Regions from separate parts of the Streptomyces sp. NPDC005017 genome, predicted to be linked through region 3. Evidence: riboswitches for the same ligand, from Rfam matches in the RefSeq annotation. Region 3 holds a riboswitch; each other region holds the start of a gene.

Region 1 (5,670 bases), on a different contig from region 3:
AGCGGCACGCCACGGGTGTCGAACCCGGTCGTCACCAGCACCGTGCCGACCGCGCCGGTCAGCGCGGCGATCGCCCGCTCGAACCGCTCGGCGACGTCGTCGGGGTCGGTTCCGGGCCGGAGGATGTCGTTGCCGCCCGCGCAGAAGGAGACCAGGTCGGGGGCGAGCTCAACGGCCCGCGGCAACTGGTCCTCCACGATCTGGTCGAGCAGCTTCCCGCGCACGGCCAGGTTGGTGTAGGCGAAATCGCCCTCGGGCCGCCGGTCGGCGAGAAGCACCGCGAACCGGTCCGCCCACCCCACGAACGCCCCGTCGGGGCCGGGGTCGCCGACGCCCTCGGTGAAGCTGTCCCCCACCGCCACGTACGACCCGATCACTGATCTGCTGTCGTTCTTCGAATCGTCTGCCACGTCGGCCCATGATTCCCCCTCGAATGTGACCTACGCGACCGTAGGCAGGGGTTGACGGGCGGTGACATAAGCCACTGGTCAAGTCTTGGCATCCGCGGAATAACTCCGGGCACGGCGAAGGCCGGACCCGGGGATCGGGGTCCGGCCTTCGGCGGGGGTGGAGCGGGGGCGTCAGCCGATGGAGACACCGTGCGAGCGCAGGTACGCGATCGGGTCCACGTCCGAGCCGTAGTTCGGGGTGGTGCGGATCTCGAAGTGCAGGTGCGGGCCGGTGGAGTTGCCGGTGGAGCCGGAGAGGCCGACCTGCTGCCCGCCGGTCACGGACTGACCGGCCGAGACGGAGAGGGAGGACAGGTGGGCGTACTGGGCGTAGTGGCCGTCGGCGAGCTGGATGACGACCTGGTTGCCGTACGCGCCGGCCCAGCCCGCGGAGACGACGGTGCCCGCGCCCACGGCCTTCAGCGGGGTACCGGTCGGGACGACGAAGTCGGCGCCCGTGTGGTAACCGCTGGCCCACATGCCGCCCGCCACGCGGTATGCCGTGCCGACGCCGGCGCCGGAGACCGGGGCGCTGAAGCCGTTGGCCGTGGTGGTGGCCGCCTGGGCGGCGGTGGACGCGCCGGAGGGGGACTGCTGCGCGGAGGACTTCGGGGCAGCGGAGGACTTCGAGGCAGCGGAGGACTTCGGGGCCGCAGAGGACTTGGACGCCCCGGCGGACTTCGAGGAGGACTGGCGCGGCGCGGCCGGGGCCTCGGACCGGGTCTCGGCCGCCTTCTTGCCGAGCGTGAGCTTCAGGCCCGGGTGGATCAGCGACGGGTCGCCGCCGACGGCCTCGCGGTTGTCCTGGTAGAGCTTCTGCCAGCCACCGCTGACCTTCTGCTCCGCGGCGATCTTCGACAGGTAGTCGCCGGACTTCACGGCGTAGGTGCGGGGGACCGAGTTCACGGCGGCGGCCTTGGTGGCCACCGCGGACTTCTGGACCGTGACGGCCGACTGGGCGGCCGGGTGGGAAACGGTCTGTCCGGTGGCGGCGTTGGCGCCGCCGGCCCCGAGCAGCGGGAGGGCGAGAGCCGCGCCGCCGGTTCCGGCGACGGCGAGAGTACGGGTCAGGCGCAGGGCCTTGGGACGACGGTGCTTACCCTTCGCGGGCATGGCGAGTTCCTCTCCGGCGCCTGCGAGGTGAGCTGTCGGGTGCGGACTGGAGATGTCCGGCCGCGCCGAGGCGCGGCTTTACCCCAAGCCTGAATCCGGAGACCGGAACAGGCTGATGTACCTGTGGGTCCCCCGCTCCTGCCGTACACGGGTGGGTCGGTGCGGGCTCCGGTCGGCGGCAGGATTAGGCGTCCGTCCGGATCGGTGGCGAACGTAAGCGAGCAAGGCTCAAACGGACAAGCAAGAGGTTCCGCCCGAAGCGTGAGTTCTTGATCCCTTCGGGAGTTTCCCGGTCACACTCCGTGCAATACGACCTTGTCGGGTTTCTCAAATGCCCTGGAAAACCTCTTTGATTACGTGAGCATGACGAACGACTCACGGTCACCGATATGACGCTCCCCACATGACGCGTCTCCAGGTTCCTTTACTCCAGAGCGAGTTGGAATGAAGGCGCCAATTCGGACAGAAAGCCCAGAAGTGGCGCAGCAGGAGAACTGCCGCATCGAGACGCGCCGCCGATACCGGCACCAAAAGGGCATCGTGGTGGATTAGCCCGTTTCAAGCCATTCGCGCCCCGCAGTGAGACGCCTGCGGTGAGACGCCCTGCACCGAGCCACCCCGCGCCCGGACCCGTCCCGGGGCGGCCGGGCGGCCGGGCGCGCCGGAGCGGCACACCACCCCACCGAGACCCCCGGGCGCCAACTCGTTGCCTCAGGAAGCCATGTCGTATCGTCGACAGCACGCCCGTCGACGAGCCGCGCCGAAGGGTCCGACCGGGAGGGAGCCCCCGTGACGCAGCAGGTCCCGTCCACCGAGCCCGAGCTGGCCGGCGTGCGTAATTTCCGTGACGTGGGCGGACTGCCGACCGTCGACGGACGCCGGGTGCGCCACGGCGTGCTCTACCGCAGCGGCCACCTCGCGCACGCGACCGCGGAGGACGCCGTCTTCCTCTCCTCCCTCGGCCTGCACACGATCTTCGACTTCCGCAACGCCGCCGACCAGCAGCTGGAGGGCCCGGACGTCGGCCTGCCGGGTGTGCGCAACGTCAACCTGCCACTGAGCGACCCGGCCGACGGCGCCGAGTTCTGGAAGATGGTCCGCGACGGGGACCTGGACCAGCTGCGCTCGATCCTCGCGGACGGCAAGGCGGCCGGCCGGATGATCGCCTCCTACCGCATGATCATCCGTGAGCGCACCGCGGAGCACTCGCGCGTGCTGCACGCCCTCGCCGAGGACAGCGTCCCCGCGCTGATGCACTGCGCGGCGGGCAAGGACCGCGCGGGCCTGTCCGTGGCCGTGACCCTGCTGGCGGTAGGGGTCGAGCGCGACGCCATCCTCACCGACTACCTGGAGTCCAACGCCAAGCACCGCCGCTACAAGGTGCGCCGCAACGGCGACGCCGTCTCCGCGTACTCGCCGGAGATCATGGACCTGTTGAGCCCCCTGTTCGACGCGCGCGCCGAGTACCTCACGGCGGCGATGGAGACCATCGAGGAGACCTGGGGCGGAGTCGACGCCTATCTGGAGCGGGGCCTCGGCATCACGCCCGAGACCCGCGAGCGGCTGCGGGAGCGGCTCGTCGACTGACACTGAGCCGGGCCCGGAGACGGACCCGGAGCCCGGCCCGGAGACGGACCCGGAGCCCGGCCCGGGGACGGACCCCGCGACCCGCTCCTACTTCGCGCCCACCGCGAACAGCAGATACAGGAACCCGGCGAAGACATGGCCGGCCGCGATGTAGATGAACAGCCGCACCCAGAGGGTGCGGGGGAACTTCTGCTCGATGTCGCTCATGGCGTGTCTCCTGTCATGGGTCCCAGGCACAGCGCGGCCGTGGGGCTCTGAAGCAGCGTGTGGACGAAGAGGAGGTCGGCCCCACCCGCGTCCTCGGCGGCGATACGGTGCGGGGTCAGCGAGTCGAAGTGCGCGCTGTCCCCGGGGCCGAGCAGATGCGCGGTGTCGCCGAGGCGCAGCCGCAGCCGGCCCTGGAGGACGTGCAGCCACTCCTCGCCGGGGTGGACGCGCACGATGTCGCCCTGGGAGCCGTGCGGCACATGCACCCGCAGCGCCTGCATGCCGCGTCCGGACGACCCGGCCTGCCAGTAGGTCCAGCCGCCCGCCCGGGTCGGTTCCATGTCCGCGGCGCGCACGACAGCGTCCTGGTCGGCGACCGTCTCACCGAGCAGCTCGGAGACGGTCGTACCGTAGACCCGGGCGAGGGCGAGCAGCATCGGCAGCGACGGCTGGCGCTGCCCGGTCTCCAGGCGGGACAGGTGCGCGGGCGAGAGCCCGGCGGATCGCGCCGCGGCCTCCAGAGTGAGGGAGGCACGGCGGCGCAGGGCGCGCAGCTGGGGCGCGACGGCGGGCAGCTCGGCCGCCGCCTCCTCCGGGACGGGCCCGGTCTCGGGAGAGCTCATGCGCTCCATTCAGCCGTATTCTTGCCTCTGCGGCAAATCTCTTGCCTCAGAGGCAAAGCGACCCTCGACGGCGCCCGGTCGCACGTCGAGAACACACGTGGCACCCGGCGCCGCGACTCAGCGGTTGGCCACCGCCTGCTTCACCAGGGTCTTCCCGAAGTCCCACATCAACCCGCCACCCGTGTGCGCGTCGTCCATCACCTCGGTGAACGCCCCGACGAACCGGTCCACCTCCCGTTCCCCGACGATCAGCGGCGGGATCAGCTTGATCACTTCCAGGTGGTCGCCGGAGACCTGGGTGAGGATGCGGTGCCGCTGGAGCAACGGGACGACCACCATCTGCGCGAACAGGCCCTTGCGGGCGGCCTGGAGCATGGTCCAGCGGCTGCGCAGTTTCAGGGACTTGGGCCGGCCGAACTCGATGCCGATCATCAGTCCCCGGCCGCGCACGTCGGCGAGCAGCTCGTACTTGTCGACGAGGGCCGCGAGCCGTGACCTCAGCAGGTCGCCGGTGACCCGCGCACCCGCGACGATCTGCTCGTTCTCCATGACGGACAGCACGGCGAGGCCCGCCGCCATGGCCTGGGCGTTGGAGCCGAAGCTCGCCGAGTGGACGAGGACGCGGTCCATGGACGAGTAGACCTTCTTGAAGATCCAGTCCCTGCCGAGGGTCGCACCGACGGGCACGTACCCGCCGGACAGCGCCTTGGCCACGCACACCAGGTCCGGCTCCACCCCGTCCTCGTGCTGGTAGGCGTAGAAGTCGCCGGTCCGGCCGAGACCGGTCTGCACCTCGTCGGCGATGAGCAGCGCCTTGTGCCGGTGCAGCAGTTCCTGAGCGGCGCGCAGATAGCCGGGCGGGGCCTCGTGCACGCCCTTGCCCTGGATCGGCTCGACGATGAGAGCCGCGACGTCCCCCTTCCTCAACTCCCTTGCCAGCGCGTCCAGATCGCCGAGCGGTACGGCGGTGTCGGGCAGCAGCGGGGCGAAGCCGTCCCGGAAGCCGTCCTCGCCGTTGACGGAGAGGGAGCCGGTGGTCAGGCCGTGGAAGGCGTGGTCGCAGTAGAGGACGCGCGGTCTGCCGGTGGCGCGGCGGGCGAACTTCAGCGCGGTCTCCACGGCCTCGGTGCCGCTGTTGCCGAAGAACACCCGGTCCAGGTGCGGGCTGTGGGTGAGCAGCTGCTCGGCGAGCAGGCCGGGCAGCGGCTGGCAGTCGAAGCGGGTGAGGTCGGCGAGGTCCGCGTCGAGGACGTCGTGCAGCGCCTTGCGGACGACGGGGTGGTGGCGGCCGAGGCCCATCACCCCGAACCCGGCGAGCATGTCCAGGTAGTCGTCTCCGTCGGCGTCCCAGAAGTAGGCGCCCTCGGCCCGCTCGTAGACCTTGTCGAAGCCGATGGTGTGCAGCATGCGCGGGAGCTGGTGGTTGAGGTACCTGGTGTGCAGTTCGTAGCGTTCGGCGCCGCGCTCGGCGAGGAGCCGGGCGAGATCGAACTGCCCGGTTCCCGCGGCGGGTTCGGCATCGGTCATTCCGTCTCCCCGACTGTGCGGCCGAGGCCCGCGGGGCCGTCCTCGCCGGCCTTTCGTACGGCGAGACTTCCGCTGATCGCCCCGGCGACCTCGACCGGGGTCAGCCCGATGTCGGCCAGCACCTCGGCGCGCTTGGCGTGGGCGAGGAACTGCTCGGGGATGCC
Region 2 (5,670 bases), on a different contig from region 3:
GAAGAAGCGGTAGTACTTCGACTCGTCGGAGACCTGCTCGTAGAAGCTGACCAGGCGTTCGGCGTCGTCCGCGGTGATGGGGCGGACGCGCGCGGTGCCGCCGTCGCGCAGCACCACGTCGGCTTCCCAGTGGTCGGGGTACTCCTGCCGGTCCGGCGCGCTCTGCATGGGGCCCAGCGTACGGCTCGCGTACGACAACGGCGCGGGGCAGTCTGTGGAGAAAACAAGCCGGGCCGCGGTCCGGCGGCCGGGCCGGCGCGGGACGGAGGGCCCTTCCCGTGCGGGACGGAGGACTGCTCCGGCGCGGGACGGAGGACCGTTCCGGGCACCCTCACAGCGGACCGTTCCGGGCACCCTCCACGGTGTGGAACACTGGTCTAGACAACCCTGGGAAAGTGAAGGGCAGCATCACATGGCTGAGCGCCGCGTCAACGTCGGCTGGGCCGAGGGTCTCCACGCCCGCCCCGCCTCCATCTTCGTCCGAGCCGCCACTGCCTCAGGCGTCCCGGTGACGATCGCCAAGGCCGACGGCAACCCCGTCAACGCGGCCTCCATGCTGGCCGTCCTCGGCCTGGGCGCCCAGGGCGGCGAGGAGATCGTGCTCGCCTCCGAGGCCGAGGGCGCGGACGTCGCCCTCGACCGTCTGGCCAAGCTGGTCGCCGAGGGTCTCGAGGAGCTCCCCGAGACCGTCTGAGCGGCCCGAGCAGCTCACGTACAGAAGCCGCGTCACCCGTCCGGGTGACGCGGCTTCTGCCGTTTCCCGGGACACCGGCAGCAATTCCCGCGGCGGGCGAGAGAACTCTCCGGGCATACCTTGGAGCGCACAGCCGGAATTACCGGCGCACGCGAAAAAGGCAGCGGAAATACACCTCCACCGCGAATATCTCCTCTTTGTATACGGCGCGCTTGTTAATGCCGCAGACCCGACATGTTTACGGGATGTTGCGAAGTCCTCACGCGGTCGGCGCGGTCCACCGCGCCGGGAATGCGCAGCCGGTGCGCCGCGCTCGCCCGCTCGGCGTGCAGGGCGGTGACCGCCCGCGCGCGCTCGCTGTCGCCGCGCGCCACCGCGTCCACGATCGCGCCGTGCTCGGCCCAGGACTCCACGGGACCGGCCGGCGGCTCCACGGAGTACATCCAGGCGATCTTGTGTCGCAGCAGGGTCAGCACGGAGATCAGCGCGGGGCTTCCGGAGGCCTGGGCGAGCGTCTCGTGGAACCAGCTCCCCAGGGACCTCAGATCGTCGCTGCTGCCCCGTCTGGCCCGCTCCTGGCCCAGCCGCACCAGACCGCGCAGCACCTTCAGATGGGCCTCGGTGCGGCGCTGCGCGGCCCGGGAGGCGCCGAGCGGCTCCAGCAGCATGCGCATCTCCAGCAGGTCCGCGGCCTCCTGCTCGGTGGGTTCGGCGACACAGGCGCCCGCGTGCCGCCGGGTCACCACGAACCCCTCCGCCTCCAGCGTGCGCAGGGCCTCCCGGACGGGGACGCGCGAGACGCCGTAGCGCTTCGCCAGCACTTCCTCGGTGAGCCGGCCGCCGCGTTCGTAGACACCCGCGACGATGTCGTCCCGGATCGCCGTGCACACCGAGTGCGCCGGAACACGCATGACCGACCTCCGCATTAATCCCCGTGAAACGTCGACGATTGACGTGTGTTCAGCGACTCTATTGCAATCACGCCGAATTTCCGAAGGCCGGCCGGAATCCATGAATATTTTTTGGACATACGACCGCCTCCGGACGGCCGAATCGAACGCTCGGCGACGGGCGGCGAACACCTGGGCTACAGGAGCGGCGCCCCTCCGAGGGGGCGGGAACGTCGAAAGCCCCGGCCGTGACGGCCGGGGCTTTCGGTACGGCGTACGTGGTCACCCGCTGAGCGGTGCCCACGTGGGCGCGGACACGGGGATCAGATGTTCACGCCGTGCGAGCGCAGGTAGGAGACCGGGTCGATGTCCGAGCCGTACTCCTCGCCCGAGCGGGCCTCGAAGTGCAGGTGCGCGCCGGTGACGTTGCCGGTGGCGCCGGACAGCCCCAGCTGCTGGCCCGGGACGACCGACTGGCCCACCGCGACGGCGATGGAGGACAGGTGGCCGTACTGGGTGTAGGTGCCGTCGTGCATCCGTACGACCACCTGGTTGCCGTACGCGCCGCCCCAGCCCGCCTCGACGACGGTGCCCATGCCGACGGCCTGGACGACCGTGCCGCTGGCGGCGTGGAAGTCGACACCGGTGTGGCTGCCGGAGGACCACACGGCGCCGCCGGTGCGGTAGCCGGTGGAGACGTAGGAGCCGGCGATCGGCGACACGAAGGTGTTCAGACGCTTGCGCTCGGCCTCGCGGGCGGCGCGCTCCTCGGCCTCGCGGGCGGCCTCCGCACGCTCCTCCGCGCGCTTCTTGGCGGCCGCCTCGGCACGCTGCTCGGCGAGCGCCTTCTCGGCGGCCAGCTTCTGCGCGTCGGCCTGGGCGTCGATCTGGTCGGCGACCGAGTCGCCGAGGGTGATGACCGGCAGCAGACCGGTCTGCTCGGTCTCGGGCTGCTCGGCTGCGAGGGCCGGAGCGGCCAGGGTGCCGATGGCGCCGGTGGTGGCGAGCGCCGCGACGCCCGCCGCGCGGACGGTGCCGCGCTGCATCCGGCTGGGACGGCGGTGCTTCCCGGTGGCGCGGGTGAACGCCATGTAGTGGCTGGTCCTTTCCTTCCTTCTCGCCTACCGGGTTAGCTGACGGGTTCGGAGCAGGAAGGTCTCCTACGGACCCCCTCGCCTGCGCGCGGGCGTCCGATTCACCCCAGGGACTTCGGTGGGTCCCCGGCTCCCCTGGCTCGCGCCGTGGGGGACTCGGCGATGACTGTCCGGTGCCGCGGCTGCGGCGCACTGCCTGACGAACAGCCCGCATGACGCTAAGGGGACTGTCTTCCAATCCTCAAACCGATCAGAGGATTTGTAGCGCATGCCACAGGGCAGATGGGACTTCTCTCCCGCAATCCCCTGTCAATACAGACAAAAACGGGCCCTGGTGACACTCCGGTCACCAGGGCCCCGCGCGCGCGTGACGTGGATTGTCCGCGTTCGGGTCCTTCGCGCTCGTCACCGCAGGACCTCACGCGCGTGACGCCGGCCTCCTCGCCACGCGCGCGTGCCCTCACGTCCCTACTCGGCCGCCACGACGGTCACTTCACCGATGCCGAGGGCCTCCACCGGCTCCTTGATCTCCGCCGCGTCGCCGACCAGGACCGTCACCAGCCGGTCCACGGGGAAGGCGTTCACGACGGCCGCCGTGGCCTCCACCGTGCCGGTGGCGGCGAGCTGCTGATACAGCGTCGCCTGGAAGTCGTCGGGCAGGTGCTGCTCGACCTGGTCGGCCAGCGTGCCCGCGACCGCGGCGGCGGTCTCGTACTTGAGCGGCGCCACCCCGACCAGGTTCTGCACCGCGACGTCCCGCTCGGCGTCGGTCAGGCCCTCCGCCGCGAGCGTGCGCAGTACCGTCCACAGGTCCGCCAGGGCGGGGCCGGTGTTCGGGGTGTCGACGGAACCGCTGATGGCGAGCATCGACACGCCCGAGCCGTCGGGCGCGGAGCGCAGCACCTGGCCGAACGACCGCACGCCGTAGGTGTAGCCCTTCTCCTCGCGCAGGACGCGGTCCAGGCGGGAGGTGAGGGTACCGCCCAGGCAGTACGTGCCGAGGATCTGCGCGGGCCACACGCGGTCGTGCCGGTCGGACCCGACGCGGCCGATGAGCAGCTGCGTCTGGACGGCGCCGGGCCGGTCCACGATGACGACCCGGCCGGTGTCGTCGGCGGTCACCGCGGGGACCGGCCGGGGCGCGGCCTTGGAGCCCGTCCAGGCGCCCAGGGTGTCGCCGAGAAGCGCGTCCAGGTCGACGCCCTCCAGGTCGCCCACGACGACCGCCGTGGCCGTGCCGGGGCGCACGTGCCGCTCGTAGAAGGCGCGCACGGCCGCGGAGTCGATCGCGGTGACCGTCTCCTCGGAGCCCTGACGCGGGCGGGACATGCGCGAGTCGGCCGGGAACAGCTCCTTGGAGAGCTCCTTGGCCGCGCGCCGGGCCGGGTTGGCCAGCTCGTGCGGGATCTCGTCGAGACGGTTGGTCACCAGCCGCTCGATCTCGCTGTCGGCGAAGGCGGGGGCCCGCAGCGCGTCGGCGAGCAGGCCGAGCGCCTTGGCCAGCCGGGAGACGGGAACCTCCAGGCTGAGACGGACGCCTGGGTGGTCGGCGTGCGAGTCGAGGGTGGCGCCGCAGCGCTCCAGCTCGGCCGCGAAGTCCTCGGCGGAGTGCTTGTCGGTGCCCTCGGAGAAGGCCCGGGCCATGATCGTGGCCACGCCCTCCTGGGCGGCCGGCTCGGCGTCGAGCGGCGCGTCCAGGAGCACCTCGACGGCGACGACCTGCTGGCCGGGGCGGTGGCAGCGCAGCACGGTCAGGCCGTTGTCGAGGGTCCCGCGCGCGGGCGCCGGGAACGCCCAGGGCCGGGCGTCGCCGGGCTGCGGCTGGGGGTGGAAGTCCATGGTGGCGAGCTCGGTCACTTGGCCGTCTCCTCGTTCGTGTCGGCACCGGCCTCGACGGTGGCCTCGGCCTCCGGGTCCTCGGGGAAGTCCTCGTCCTCGGTGTGCTGCGCGGACTCCGGGGACAGCGGCTCGTAGACGAGCACCGCGCGGTTGTCGGGCCGCAGCCGGGCCGCGGCGACCTCGCGGACCTCCTCGGCCGACACCTCCAGCACGCGCTTCACCGCCGTCAGGGCGAGCTGCGGGTCGCCGAACAGCACGGCGAAACGGCACAGTTCGTCGGCCCGGCCCGCGACCGTGCCGAGCCGGTCCAGCCACTCGCGCTCCAACTGCGCCTGGGCGCGCTCCATCTCCTCGGCGGTCGGCCCCTCGGCGGCGAACCGCGCGAGCTCCTCGTCGATGGCGGCCTCGATGACCGGCACCTCGACGTCCCCGGAGGTCTTGACGTCCAGCCAGCCCAGCGAGGGCGCCCCGGCCAGGCGCAGCAGGCCGAAGCCGGCCGCGACGGCCGTACGGTCACGGCGTACCAGCCGGTTGTACAGGCGCGAGGACTCGCCGCCGCCGAGGACGGTGAGCGCGAGGTCGACGGCGTCGCACGCGCGCGTGCCGTCGTGCGGCAGCCGGTAGGCGGCCATCAGGGCCCGCGCGGGGACCTCCTCCTCGACGACCTCGCGCAGCTGCTCGCCGATGACGTCGGGGAGGGTGCCGTCGCGCGGGGCCGGCTTGCCGTCGTGGGCCGCGATGGAGCCGAAGTACTTCTCGATCCAGGCGAGGGTCTGCTCGGGGTCGATGTCGCCGACCACGGACAGGACCGCGTTGTTGGGCGCGTAGTACGTCCGGAAGAACGCGCGCGCGTCCTCCAGGGTCGCCGCGTCCAGGTCGGCCATCGAGCCGATGGGGGTGTGGTGGTACGGGTGGCCCTCGGGGTAGGCGAGGGCGGTCAGCTTCTCGAACGCGGTGCCGTAGGGCACGTTGTCGTAGCGCTGGCGGCGCTCGTTCTTGACGACGTCGCGCTGGTTCTCCATGGACTCGTCGTCCAGGGCCGCGAGCAGCGAGCCCATGCGGTCGGCCTCCAGCCAGAGGGCGAGCTCCAGCTGGTGGGTGGGCATGGTCTCGAAGTAGTTCGTGCGTTCGAAGCTGGTGGTGCCGTTGAGCG
Region 3 (5,670 bases):
CGCGCGGATCGCGGAGGAGCACCCCGAGGCCCCGTTCTCCATCGACGACGTGGCCGGCGGCATCGTCGCCAAGCTCATCCACCGCCACCCGCACGTCTTCGGCGACGAGACGGCCAGCACGCCCGAGGAGGTCAAGGAGCACTGGCTGCGCACCAAGGCCGTCGAGAAGCGCCGCACCTCCGTCACCGAGGGCATCCCGCTTCATCAGCCGGGCCTCGCCCTCGCCGCGAAGCTGTCCTCCCGGGCCCGCACCGCCGGACTGGACGTCCCCCTGCCCGGCACCGGCGCCATCGGTTACGAGCTGCTGGCTCTCGCGGTGCGCGCCGAGTCCGAGGGAGTCGACCCGGAGGCGGCCCTGAGAGCGGCGGCCCGCGCCTACCGTGACGCGATACGCGAGGCGGAGACGGTCGGCACACCGGCCGAGGGGGAGGACGGGCTCGAAGGGGAGGACTGACCACCCCACGGGAGCCCGGGCGTCGTGGGGGAGGACCGACGACCCGACGGGTGGGCCGGTCCGAGGGGAGGACCGACCCGATACCGTCGGTCGGTGACCAACCAGCCCCACCCCACCAGCCCCACACCCGACGGCACGGCCCCCGCCGCCCCCGAACTCTTCAGCTGGGAGTTCGCGGCCAACCCCTACCCCGCCTACGCCTGGCTCCGCGAGCACGCGCCCGTGCACCGCACGCGGCTGCCCAGCGGGGTGGAGGCCTGGCTGGTCACGCGGTACGCCGATGCCAAGCAGGCGCTGGCGGACGCGCGGCTGTCGAAGAACCCGGAGCATCACGACGAACCGGCGCACGCCAAGGGGAAGACCGGTATCCCCGGCGAGCGCAAGGCCGAGCTGATGACGCATCTGCTCAACATCGACCCACCGGACCACACCAGGCTCCGGCGGCTGGTGAGCAAGGCGTTCACACCGCGCCGGGTCGCGGAGTTCGCGCCGCGGGTGCAGGAACTGACCGACCAGCTGATCGACCGGTTCGCGGCGCGCGGCTCGGCCGACCTCATCCACGAGTTCGCCTTCCCCCTGCCCATCTACGCCATTTGCGACATGCTGGGCGTTCCGCGCGAGGACCAGGACGACTTCCGGGACTGGGCGGGCATGATGATCCGCCACGGCGGCGGGCCGCGCGGCGGGGTCGCGCGGTCGGTGAAGAAGATGCGCGGCTATCTCGCCGAGCTGATCCACCGCAAGCGGGAGGCGCTGCCGGAGACCGCGGAGGCGGGGGAGGACCTCATCTCCGGCCTCATCCGCGCCTCCGACCACGGGGAGCACCTCACCGAGAACGAGGCGGCGGCGATGGCGTTCATCCTGTTGTTCGCCGGGTTCGAGACCACCGTGAACCTCATCGGGAACGGGACGTACGCGCTGCTCACCCACCCCGGTGAGCGGGAGCGGCTGCAGCGGTCCCTCGCGGCGGGGGAGAGCGGTCTGCTCGCGACCGGGGTGGAGGAACTGCTGCGCTACGACGGCCCGGTGGAGCTGGCGACCTGGCGGTTCGCCACCCGGCCGCTGACGATCGGGGGGCAGGACATCGCGGCCGGCGACCCGGTGCTGGTGGTGCTGGCGGCGGCGGACCGCGACCCGGAGCGGTTCACCGACCCGGATCTGCTGGACCTCGCGCGCCGCGACAACCAGCACCTGGGATACGGGCACGGCATCCACTACTGCCTCGGCGCCCCGCTCGCCCGGCTGGAGGGGCAGACCGCGCTGGCCACCCTGCTCACCCGGCTGCCGGATCTGCGACTGGCCGCGGATCCGGAGGAGTTGCGCTGGCGCGGCGGCCTCATCATGCGGGGCCTGCGCACGCTGCCGGTCGAGTTCACGCCCGTGGACCCGCCGGAACCGGCAGACCAGATGCGCCAATCCCTATAGACCGGGGCAACCCGACCGTGCCGTTCTCCGTGTGGAACTGACGCGGGCAAAGGTGACACACCATCAACACTGTGATCTTCACGTGATCTGCGCGGCATGAACTTGTGACAAGTGATCGTCTGCCTATACGTTCACCCATCAGCGCGGCGCCTCGCAGTACCCGCCGCGCCGGTCGTTGCTGTCGCCCGAAAGGTCTCCGCATGCTCTCCGGGAACGGTCGTCACCGTCGCCCCCGTCAGGCTCCGGCTCTTGTCGTCGCGGCAGGAGTGACCGGCTCTGCCATCGCCATCCCGTTGCTGGGCGCCTCCGGCGCGAGCGCGGCGGACGCTTCCACCTGGGACCGGGTCGCGGAGTGCGAGACGGGAGGGGCCTGGAGCGCGAACGACGGGTACGGGCAGTACGGCGGGCTGAGGCTGAGCCAGCTCGACTGGGACAGCTACGGCGGGCTGGAGTACGCCCCGGGTCCCGACCAGGCGAGCCGGCGCCAGCAGATAGCCGTCGCCGAGCGCGTTCTCGCGGACCAGGGTGTCGCGGCGTGGCCGACGTGCGGTCCGCTCGTGGGACTCACGGCCGACTCGGGCGAGGCGGACGCCGGCACCGGTGCCGACGGGGACGATTCGGGACTTTCGGGATTGACCGACACTTCTGACTCGTCCGGTGCGTCGGGATCGGACTCGGACGGTGGCTCGGACGGTGACTCCGGCTCCTCGGAGGCCGGTTCGGGCAATTCCAGCAACTCGACCAAGTCGGACAGTTCCACCACTTCGGACTCCGACTCCGAGGCCGACGGGACCGCCTCCGCGTCCCCGAGCCCGTCTCGGGAGGCCGACGGCTCCGGGGCGGGTGACGCCGAGGATTCGGACAAGTCCGGCGAGAACGGTGGCTCTTCGGACAGTTCGGCCGGGGACGGTACCGGCCGGCATCGCGGCGCGAGCGCCGAGGAGGGCGCGGGCGCCGACGGCGAGGCGGCCGCCGAGGACGGCCGCGACGGCGACACGGCGGGCCGTCACGCCTCGCGCAGCGGCGCCGCCGCGCGTGACGCCGCCGACGGCGAGTACACCGTCCGGGAGGGCGACAGTCTCTGGGGCATCGCCGACTCCCTTGAGCTCCAGGGCGGATGGTCGGAGCTGTACGCCGGTAACCGCGAGACGGTCGGTGTCGATCCGAACCTCATCGTGCCCGGTCAGAAGCTTGCGGTAGGTATCGAACCGGGCGAAAAGTAGCGGGAGTTCACGTCACGGTTCGATGGCTAATGTCCGTTTTGGCGAAAGTGTGGGATGAGTCTCAGACGCCCTGATCGTCTTTGAAATTCCGCCAATCGCGTGTCTACGGTCGTGACCGCTCGCCAACGTGAGCCCCGGTCGCCGCAACGCCGAATCCTGCCAGTGGCGCCATCCGGGAACAGTCGTCGCGTAAGCGCCGTAGGCAGGAGCGGGGGACCCAAGGTAAGTGCCGGGCCCGGCAGTCGAGGTGACTCGACGCCGGAACCGGCTTGGGGTGAAGCCGCGCACCGAGGAGTGCGCGGCCGGGCAACTCAACCGGCCCGAACCCGACAGCTCACCTCGCAGGCGTCGGTGAGGGGATCCTCCATGCTGTTTTCCGGCAAGGGCAAGCACCGTCGTCCGTCCAAGGCCACTCGCGCCATCGCCATCGCCGGTGTGACCGGCGCCGCGGTCGCCGCCCCGCTGATCGCGGCCGGCGGCGCCTCCGCCGCCACGTCCTCCGAGTGGGACGCCGTCGCCCAGTGCGAGTCCGGCGGCAACTGGTCCATCAACACCGGCAACGGCTACTACGGCGGTCTCCAGTTCTCGGCCTCCACCTGGGCCGCCTACGGCGGCACGCAGTACGCCGCCACCGCCGACCAGGCGAGCAAGTCCCAGCAGATCCAGATCGCCGAGAAGGTCCTCGCGGGCCAGGGCAAGGGTGCCTGGCCGGTCTGCGGCGTCGGCCTGTCGAGCGCCGCGTACGACGGTGGCTCCGCCGCCCCGGCCGCCCCCGCGCAGCCGGAGTCGCAGCCGAGCACCAGCACCGACACTCGCTCGACCGAGCAGCAGAGCGCCTCCCGTTCGCAGGAGCGCCCCGCCGTCAAGAAGTCGGCCGCGAAGAAGACCGTCACCACCCCGACCGGCAAGAAGGTCAAGAAGGGTGACGGCGAGTACAAGGTCGTCAAGGGCGACAGCCTCAGCACCATCGCCGAGAAGCACAAGGTCAAGGGCGGCTGGCAGAAGCTGTTCAAGCTGAACCAGGACATCGTCGACGACGCGGACTTCATCTACCCGGGTCAGCAGCTGCACCTGAAGTAGTCCGCCGCGCGGCCGCCGCGGCCCGGCTCCCACCGGGCCCCGGCCGCACCCGGCCCCGGGCTGTCCCGGCCCCCACCGGACAGCCCGGACCGCCCCGGACCACTTTCGATCCCCCAGGGCCGCTCAAGCCCCCGGGCCTCCGGCCCCGGGACGTCCTCGGCGTCACGAGGTCACCCCGCCCCCACGGACCCGCCCCCCACGGACCCCCGGTCCGCGGAGTCGCCTCCGCCTCGCCTCCCCTCACCGGCCGTTCCGGCCCACGGGGTCGCCCGTCCCCACAGGCTTCCCGGCCTCACGGTGCCGCCCCCGTCCCCCATGCCCCCGCCCCGGCGCGTCTTCCCCCGTACGCGCCGGGGCGGAGTCATGTCCGGACACCTGTCCCGCCCGCAGGGCTCCCGTCCCCGACCCGCCCCACCACCCGCAACACCGCGCCCTCGCAGACCCACCTGGCAGACCCATGCCACCGACCCGCCCCACCACCCGCAACACCGCGCCCCCGCAGACCCACCCGGCAGACCCACGCCACCGACCCACCCCACCGCCACCAGCGACGGCCCCGAGCCACCCCTCGGTCGCCCACCTCCGCGGCCAGCCCCGTTTCCGCCAAGTTCGGAGACGTATCCGGGAACGCTTTTGTTCCGTTCAGAAACAATTTACTCTCGGTTCCGTCCACGTGATGAGCCATCGGCTGGCCGATCGGCCGGAGCCGGTTAGGCTCGTCTCGCAGAGCCACACCCGCGGCCTGCCCACCGCGTCACATCCATGAAGGAGATGCTCGTGCCGTCCATCGACGTCGTCGTAGCCCGGGAAATCCTGGACTCCCGAGGCAACCCCACGGTCGAGGTCGAGGTCGGCCTCGACGACGGCAGCACGGGTCGTGCCGCCGTTCCGTCCGGTGCCTCCACCGGTGCCTTCGAGGCCATCGAGCTCCGTGACGGCGACCCCAACCGCTACCTCGGCAAGGGCGTCGAGAAGGCCGTCCTCGCCGTGATCGAGCAGATCGGCCCGGAGCTCGTCGGCTACGACGCCACCGAGCAGCGCCTGATCGACCAGGCGATGTTCGACCTGGACGCCACCGACAACAAGGGCTCGCTCGGCGCCAACGCCATCCTCGGCGTCTCCCTCGCCGTCGCCCACGCCGCCTCCGAGGCCAGCGACCTGCCCCTCTTCCGCTACCTGGGCGGCCCGAACGCGCACCTGCTGCCCGTTCCGATGATGAACATCCTGAACGGCGGCTCGCACGCCGACTCCAACGTGGACATCCAGGAGTTCATGATCGCCCCCATCGGCGCGGAGTCCTTCTCCGAGGCCCTGCGCTGGGGCGCCGAGGTCTACCACACCCTCAAGAAGGTGCTGAAGACCAAGGGCCTGTCCACCGGCCTCGGCGACGAGGGCGGCTTCGCCCCGAACCTGGAGTCCAACCGCGCCGCCCTGGACCTCATCCTCGAGGCCATCAAGGAGGCCGGTTACACCCCCGGCGAGCAGATC

The links. A riboswitch is a leader RNA that binds a small molecule or an ion and turns the genes downstream of it on or off. The one in region 3 is predicted to bind cyclic di-AMP.
Region 1: linked by a shared signal. The riboswitch ahead of ACFYR0_RS07255 (peptidoglycan DD-metalloendopeptidase family protein) and the one ahead of ACFYR0_RS23080 (transglycosylase family protein) in region 3 are both predicted to bind cyclic di-AMP.
Region 2: linked by a shared signal. The riboswitch ahead of ACFYR0_RS15165 (M23 family metallopeptidase) and the one ahead of ACFYR0_RS23080 (transglycosylase family protein) in region 3 are both predicted to bind cyclic di-AMP.

The regions. Positions count from the first base shown of each region.
Region 1 is NZ_JBIALD010000004.1:2,552-8,221, reverse strand. Features, by position in the region: gene ACFYR0_RS07260 (SGNH/GDSL hydrolase family protein) at 1-377, opposite strand, end outside; gene ACFYR0_RS07255 (peptidoglycan DD-metalloendopeptidase family protein) at 582-1,562, opposite strand; cyclic di-AMP (ydaO/yuaA leader) riboswitch at 1,567-1,734, opposite strand; gene ACFYR0_RS07250 (tyrosine-protein phosphatase) at 2,352-3,149, shown strand; gene ACFYR0_RS07245 (DUF6126 family protein) at 3,237-3,356, opposite strand; gene ACFYR0_RS07240 (helix-turn-helix domain-containing protein) at 3,353-3,979, opposite strand; gene ACFYR0_RS07235 (aspartate aminotransferase family protein) at 4,097-5,506, opposite strand; gene dxs (1-deoxy-D-xylulose-5-phosphate synthase) at 5,503-5,670, opposite strand, start outside.
Region 2 is NZ_JBIALD010000008.1:222,405-228,074, forward strand. Features, by position in the region: gene ACFYR0_RS15150 (GNAT family N-acetyltransferase) at 1-168, opposite strand, end outside; gene ACFYR0_RS15155 (HPr family phosphocarrier protein) at 413-694, shown strand; gene ACFYR0_RS15160 (GntR family transcriptional regulator) at 910-1,605, opposite strand; gene ACFYR0_RS15165 (M23 family metallopeptidase) at 1,908-2,675, opposite strand; cyclic di-AMP (ydaO/yuaA leader) riboswitch at 2,689-2,850, opposite strand; gene ACFYR0_RS15170 (M16 family metallopeptidase) at 3,147-4,535, opposite strand; gene ACFYR0_RS15175 (M16 family metallopeptidase) at 4,532-5,670, opposite strand, start outside.
Region 3 is NZ_JBIALD010000015.1:91,408-97,077, reverse strand. Features, by position in the region: gene ACFYR0_RS23095 (nucleoside triphosphate pyrophosphohydrolase) at 1-454, shown strand, start outside; gene ACFYR0_RS23090 (cytochrome P450) at 548-1,879, shown strand; gene ACFYR0_RS23085 (transglycosylase family protein) at 2,146-3,102, shown strand; cyclic di-AMP (ydaO/yuaA leader) riboswitch at 3,287-3,465, shown strand; gene ACFYR0_RS23080 (transglycosylase family protein) at 3,469-4,182, shown strand; gene eno (phosphopyruvate hydratase) at 4,954-5,670, shown strand, end outside.